DNA from 2 places in the Thermoanaerobacter sp. X514 genome. Region 2 is predicted to be linked to the other one. Evidence: a T-box and tRNA genes for the amino acid it is inferred to sense, from the RefSeq annotation. Region 2 holds a T-box; the other holds one or more tRNA genes.
What was found. A T-box is a leader RNA that pairs with one kind of tRNA and senses whether it is charged. The one in region 2 lies ahead of metG (methionine--tRNA ligase), so its partner is inferred to be a tRNA-Met.

Region 1 (3,808 bases), 660 kb from region 2:
TGAAGCAAAAAGTGCAACAACTGATGATAGGCCGGCATTCCTGCAGATGATAAAGGACAGCTCACTGGGGCTGTTTAACGCTGTTATTGTTCATAAACTGGACAGGTTTGCACGCAACAGATATGACAGCGCTTTCTACAGGAGACAGTTAAAAAAGAACGGCGTAAAACTCATTTCAGTACTTGAACAGTTAGACGATTCACCAGAAAGCATTATATTGGAAAGTGTTTTAGAAGGAATGGCCGAATATTATTCTAAAAACCTCGCAAGGGAGGTAATGAAGGGATTGAAAGAAAATGCTTTTCAGGCCAAATTTAATGGAGGTATACCACCTTTAGGATATGATATTGTAGATGAAAAATATGTGATAAACGAAAAAGAAGCTGAGGCAGTAAGATTGATTTTTGAATTATATGCACAGGGGTATGGATATAGACACATAATTGATGAATTAAATTTAAGAGGCTACAGAACTAAGAAAGGAAATCCATTCAGCAAAAATAGCATTCACGAAATTTTGAAAAATGAGAAATACATTGGTAAATACATATTTAACAAAGGCACAAAGAAAAACCATAGAATGGTAAAAGAAGACGTAATCGTTATAGATAATGCTATTCCTGCAATAATAGATAAAGACCTGTTCGAACAGGTACAAAAGAAAATAGAAGAAAGAAAAATAACAAGAGGAGCTAATTCTGCAAAAAGGGTTTATCTTTTGTCAGGTCTTGTTTACTGCGGAATATGCGATTCTAAAATGGTAGGGTGTTTAAGCAGAGGGAAATATGTAACTTATAGATGCAGCAGAAAGGACAGAACAAAGCAGTGCACAAACAGAGATATAAACAAAGAAAAACTGGAAGCTTTTGTCATAGATGAGCTGAACAAGAGAGTACTTGACCCAAAAGTAGCACCAGTATTAGCTAAACTTTTAAATGAAGAAAATCAGAAATTAAATAAAGAAAGAGTAGAAGAAATTACTCTTTTAAAAAAGCGCTATAAGGAGGTTGAAGAGCAGATGAAAAACATAGTAGAAGCTATTGCTCAAGGTATGTTCCAGCCGATTATGAAGGAAAAAATGAATGAATTAGAAGCAATGAGAAATGAACTCGCTTACAGAATTAAAGAGCTGGAAAATAAAAAAGAAACAAGCTTTATTACACCAGAAATGATTTTGAAAATCTTTGAAAAGGATAGGGAAATAATTAATTCATCGAAGGATCCTCATGAAATTAAAGAAGTGCTTAAAAACTACATAAAAAAAATAATCGTCACCCCAGATGAAATAAAGTGTGAATTCTACTTCTGGATAGGTGACGATTTCCGTTCTTTGCTGGTAGCGGCGAGTGGATTTGAACCACCGACACTGCGGGTATGAACCGCATGCTCTGGCCAACTGAGCTACGCCGCCATATTTTTGGTTGCGGGGGTAGGATTTGAACCTACGACCTCCGGGTTATGAGCCCGACGAGCTACCGGACTGCTCCACCCCGCGACATTGGTGCCGGAGACCGGACTCGAACCGGTACGGGCTTTTAGGGCCCGCAGGATTTTAAGTCCTGTGCGTCTGCCAGTTCCGCCACTCCGGCTTCATCTCCTTGAGACAGTATTTATTATATTATATCTATATCTCTAAGTCAATAGTTTTTTTATCCACTTTTGCAACTTCAAATGAAAATTCCATTTTCATAACTTAAATTCCCGAAATTTATATAGGACTGCTCCTTCTAAATTATCCCACTCACTAACGGTTATTTCTTTGAAACTCAGCATTTCTAATATGGTCAGTAATATAGCAGTTCCCGCAATTATTATATCAGCCCTTTGTGGTTGCAATCCAAAAAATTTTTTCCGCTCTTCCAATGTAACAGACATAAATTTATCTAAAATCCTCTTAATTTCTTCTTTTTTTAGCTGATAGCCATGAACTTTTTCTTGAGAATAAATTTCTAATTGCTGAGAAACAGCAGCAAGAGTTGTTATTGTTCCTCCTATGCCGATGACATTTTCAACTTCTTTGTACTTATTAATGGAATTTACCATTGTATCTATTATATGCAACCTGATTTCATCATATTCCTCAGCTGTAGGAGGGTCATTTTTAATAAATTTTTCAGTAAGCCTCACAGCCCCAATATCGAAACTTTCTTTTACAAATTCTCTACCTTTATATGCTAATTCAGTACTTCCTCCTCCTATATCTAACACCAGTGCATTTTCCTTATTAACCCCCATCACCGCTCCCATATATCCAAACAAGCTCTCTGTTTCTCCATCTATGATTTCTACCTCTAGCCCAAGTTTTCCAATTTGCTCAAAAAAAGCATCTTTATTTTTAGCATCCCTCATCGCAGATGTTGCAAAAGCATATATAACTTCTGCGCCTTTTTCTTGGGCCAATTTCACAAAGCGTTCAATCACTTCAATGCTTCTCTGTATCGCATTATTATTTAACTTCCCCGTTTTAGAAATTCCTTCCCCTAATCGAGTTATTTCAACGTCTTTTTGTATCTTGTTTATATTTTCATTATCTATGTCACATATAAGTTGGCGTATTGAATTTGTCCCTATATCAATCGCACAAATTCTCATAATAACCCCCAACTATCACAGGTAAAAACCTGTAAAATTTCTCCTTCGCTTATGAAAAATCTTCGGGCATAACCCGAAGTTAATATCCATTGCTTTTTCTATAGCCAGTATTTCTTCTCTTGGAATCAAAATTCTTTCGCAGCTGTTGCTGTCTTTCGTCTGAATCCTTTAAAAACTTAAGCAATCTCTCTTCAAAAGAACTATTAGTATTATAATTCCTATTGCTCTGCCATACAAAATCCTTTGGATCTCTTTCTTTATTATTTTTAGGCAAAGCCTTTTTGATTGACAAACTTATTCTTCCATTAGCATCCATGGACAATATTTTTACTTTTACTTTATCATGCTCCTTCAAATGCTTCCTAATGTCTTTTACATAGGTATTAGCAACTTCCGAAATATGCACCAACCCAGTTTTTCCCTCTGGTAGCTGAATAAATGCTCCAAAATCTGTGATGTTTAACACAGTGCCCTCAACAACATCTCCAACCTCAAATGGCATATAAATAAAGATCCTCCCTCTAAAAATTTTATTAATGAGTTTATTATATATTAAAATACAAAATATTTCAAGATAAATTTTTCGAAATCACTTTTTTGTCTCTTGTGTCTTAGTTTTTGAAACATCTACATAAATTATTTCTCCTTTTTTAACCAACCCCAATTTTTGCCTTGCCTCATTTTCAATAAAACTTTCACTATTCATCTGGTGAAGTAATTCATTTAAATACTTATTCTCTTTTATTACTGCAGCTTCTTTATTTTTCAAATCCCTATACCTATTATTAAGTTTCTCTAATGCTACTTGCTGCTGAAAAAAAGTAAAGGCAACATATGCAATAAAGGCAAAAAACAATATCTTCTTTAGTTTTTTCACTCAAAACACCTACTTTCACAATGCGGATTAATCTATTATTTTTATTCGACATTTCTTTAAAAAATCCTTTATTTTTTCCTCTTAAAAATCTTAAAATGGGTTAAATTATTTTTTAGAAAAGCACCAGGCAAAGTTAAAATTTTTCTTGTAAACCTATAAGGAACAATAAAAAAATTGACTACTATTTTAACAGGGTATATAATAATCTCTGCCATCTTTTTTAAAAACTTTATTGTAAATTCATAAATTCCAATTAAAGCTTGGGTGATGAAATAACTTAGTAACACATAATAAAGAATAACTCCAATTGCAAATCCTAAAAAACTATAAAACCTGATT
Region 2 (3,808 bases):
CGGCAGATTCTGTGCAGTAGTTATAAGGTCATCATCTACCTCTTCTTTTTGTGAAGGTTTTGGCAGAATGCCTCCAAAGTATTTTTCAATCATTGTAACAGTCCTACTCAGCAAGTTTCCAAGGTCATTAGCAAGGTCTGAATTTATTCTATTTATTAAAGCTTCGTTAGAAAACACTCCATCCGCCCCAAAAGGAACTTCTCTCAAAAGAAAATATCTTACAGCATCTACACCATATTTACTAACTAACTCTTTAGGGTCTACTACATTACCTTTAGATTTTGACATCTTGCCTCCTTCCAGTATAAGCCAACCGTGTCCAAACACTTTTTTAGGAAGAGGCAAGTCAAGAGCCATAAGCATTGCTGGCCATATTATTGTGTGGAACCTCATTATCTCTTTTCCAACCAAATGAACATCTGCTGGCCAGTATTTTTTAAAATCGTCGTCATGGTCTGTAGAATATCCTAAGGCAGTTATGTAATTTGACAAAGCATCTATCCAAACATAAATCACATGTTTTGGGTCAAAAGGTACCTTTATACCCCAGTCAAACGAACTCCTTGAAACAAATAAATCCTCCAAACCTGATTTTATAAAGTTTATCATCTCATTGCGTCTTGACTCTGGCTGTATAAAATCAGGATGTTCATCGTAATATTGTAACAGCCTATCCCCATATTTAGACAATCTAAAGAAATACCCTTCTTCTTTTACCCTTTCTACTTGTCTACCACAGTCTGGGCATTTCCCATCTACAAGCTGGCTCTCAGTCCAGAAAGATTCACAAGGAGTACAGTACCATCCTTCATATTTGCTCTTGTATATATCTCCTTTTTCATATAATTTCGTGAATATTTTTTGTACTATTTCCTCATGATATTTATCAGTTGTGCGAATAAATTGGTCATAACTTATATCCATTATCTTCCATAAATCTTTTATCCATTCAACTATCCCATCTACATATTCTTTAGGAGACATCCCTTTTTCTCTGGCTATTCTTTGAATTTTTTGCCCATGTTCATCAGTACCAGTCAAAAACTTGACATCGTATCCGGTAAGCCTTTTAAATCTTGCCATCGCATCTGCAGCAACAGTAGTATATGAATGACCAATATGTAATTTATCACTGGGATAATAGATAGGTGTCGTAATGTAAAAAGTCTTTTTCATATCCATCCTCCTCTTTTTTTGTAAATAAAAAACTCGCCTCCACATAAGGGGCGAGATTGTCGCGGTACCACCCTTCTTCGCATACACCTCACGACGCATGCCTCACAGAGTGCTAACACACTCTTACTCTATAACGGGAGTTCCCGGTAAAACCTACTAGCCTTCGGCAGTACGGCTCCGGAGCCATCTTCAAAAGCCCAAACTTTATCGGTTCGCACCTCGCCCGACTCTCTGTAAAAGTTCAAGCTTTTTACTCTTTCCTTCATTGCCTTTTACAATATCTATTTATTCTTTAATATACCCTTTATAAAAAGTATTGTCAACTACTTTTTCTTTTATACTTTCTCTATTTTCATTCTTTCTTTTACAAACTCAATCGCATCGTTTTTATCTTGAATTTCTCCGTAAAATCTATTTTTCCTTATTTCATATAAAATCTGTCCTAATTTTTTCCCATCCTTTACATCAAAATTTATTATTATATCCAGCGGTGAAAGTAATGGTTTTTCTGTTTCTTTAAATTCTACATACCTTTTTAAAAGTCTGGTAATAAAATCTGTATACCTAGGTATTTCTTCCTCTTTGCCTAAATTAAGCCTTGTAGCAGTAAAATCAGCCTGAGATAAAAGTAAAATCGCTATTGAATCATCCTTAAGTTCGGAAAAAAATCTAAAAAGAGACTTATTCGTTGGTCCGCCATTTACATAGTACATCAAAGGCTTCATATGATAAAGAACAAGCTTCTTTAGCAAAGAAGACTCTTTTTTGGGCATTTTCATCCTTGATGCTATCTTTTTTACGATTTCTGCTCCTTTTGTCTCGTGGTTGTAAAAATGTACTCTATTTTCAGTATCAATGTATATGGATTCTGGTTTGCCTATATCGTGAAAAAGAGCTCCAAGTTTTATTATGTCCTTTACTTTGTTGTCAGAAGAAAGCTTTCTATCTAAATACTCCGAAACTATATCATATACGTCTTTGGGAAATCTCATAGAATTTATGATATTTTCGTATTCTTCTACAGTTTTTAGTGAATGTATCCAAGCATTCGTAAGGTGATAATAGCACTTTCCTACTTCTTTCATTTTAGCAACTTCTTCAAATATATTTTCCATAAGTTTTAAATCTTCCATCATTCTTAAATATTTGTGAGAATTCTTTTCTTTTAATATTATAAAAATTTCATTCATTATTCTCTCTGGCGCTACTTGTTTTATAAGCTCTGCTTCTTCTCTTATTTTAGCCTTTGTACTCTCATCAATATCAAATTTGTAAGTTACAGCAAATCTTACAGCTCTCAAAGCCCTCAAAGGGTCTTCTTTAAAAGTCATCATTCCAACATGCTTTATTTTCCTGTTTTTTATGTCCGTCATGCCACCAAAAGGATCAATAATATATTCAAATTCAAAATAATCCGTCAGTTTTATAGCCATAGCATTCATTGTAAAGTCTCTATGAGCTAAATCTATGTATATGTCTTCACCCCTTAAATTAGTAAAATCCAATATTTCATCTCCTACCACAACCCTATATGTGCCTTTTTCCGCCATAAAAGGCACAAAAGTACCCCCTAATTTTTCTGCCACCAATTTGGCGATTTTCTCTGCATCTTCCTGAACTACAAAATCATAATCTTTAGCTTCTCTATTTAAAATCCTGTCCCTTATGTATCCCCCAACAATATACAAATTATATGCTTCTTTTCCTAATTTTCTTATTAATTTTGGTATTGTTGCCACAAAAAATCATTCCTTTCCTTTTAAAAGGCAAAACAACATTACACTATATAGTATAACAAAAGTGAAAAAGTATACAAGTATTAAAAAAATAATCTGCTATAAAATACACACGAAAGTATTGCAACAATATCTGCAAAAATTCCAGAAATAACAGAATGTCTCATCTTTTTTATTCCCACTGCCCCATAGTAAACAGCAAGAACATAAAAAGTGGTCTCAGTAGATCCATACATAGCAGAAGCCATTTTTCCAATTAGAGAATCGACACCATGAGTTTTCATAATTTCAGTTGCTATCCCAAGAGCACCGCTTCCCGAAAGGGGCCTTATTAAAGCAAGAGGCACAAGTTCCTGTGGCATGCCTATTTTATTTGTAAAGGGCATTAAAAATTTCCCTAACAAGTCAAGGGCGCCTGACGCTCTTAATACGCCTATTGCCACAAGCATCGCTACAAGAGCTGGAAATATTTTTACAACTACAGAAATCCCTTCTTTTGCCCCATCGACAAACAATTCGTACACTTTGACATTTTTTATAATTCCATAAAAAGGAATAACAAAAACAAAGATGGGGATAATCCATTCAGATATAATTTTTATCATTATTTTCACTCCTTAAATATAGGCATTTTTTCAAGATATTTATTCAAAATAAGGCCAACCACAATGGCAGTACTAGTTGAAAGTATACTGACAATCACAAAATCTGCAGGATTTCGTGATCCTAAGGAAGCCCTTATTCCAATCATTACTGCAGGTATAAGCTGTATTGAAGCTGTATTTATCACTAAAAAACGGCCCATTGCATTTGAAGCACTGTCTTTTTTGTTAAGCTCTTGAAGGTATTCCATAGCCTTAATTCCAAAAGGTGTTGCTGCATTGCCTAATCCCAAC

Region 1: it encodes a tRNA-Met, which carries the amino acid that the T-box ahead of metG (methionine--tRNA ligase) is inferred to sense. The anticodon was not compared.

The regions. Positions count from the first base shown of each region.
Region 1 covers NC_010320.1:727,418-731,225, reverse strand. Annotated here, with positions in the region: gene TETH514_RS12205 (recombinase family protein) at 1-1,378, shown strand, start outside; tRNA gene TETH514_RS03555 (tRNA-Met) at 1,335-1,411, opposite strand; tRNA gene TETH514_RS03550 (tRNA-Met) at 1,419-1,495, opposite strand; tRNA gene TETH514_RS03545 (tRNA-Leu) at 1,500-1,589, opposite strand; gene TETH514_RS03540 (Ppx/GppA phosphatase family protein) at 1,687-2,592, opposite strand; gene TETH514_RS03535 (S1 domain-containing RNA-binding protein) at 2,672-3,094, opposite strand; gene TETH514_RS03530 (septum formation initiator family protein) at 3,182-3,469, opposite strand; gene yabQ (spore cortex biosynthesis protein YabQ) at 3,538-3,808, opposite strand, start outside.
Region 2 covers NC_010320.1:65,213-69,020, reverse strand. Annotated here, with positions in the region: gene metG (methionine--tRNA ligase) at 1-1,221, opposite strand, end outside; T-box leader at 1,220-1,451, opposite strand; gene TETH514_RS00350 (CCA tRNA nucleotidyltransferase) at 1,512-2,915, opposite strand; gene TETH514_RS00345 (spore maturation protein) at 2,996-3,517, opposite strand; gene TETH514_RS00340 (nucleoside recognition domain-containing protein) at 3,523-3,808, opposite strand, start outside.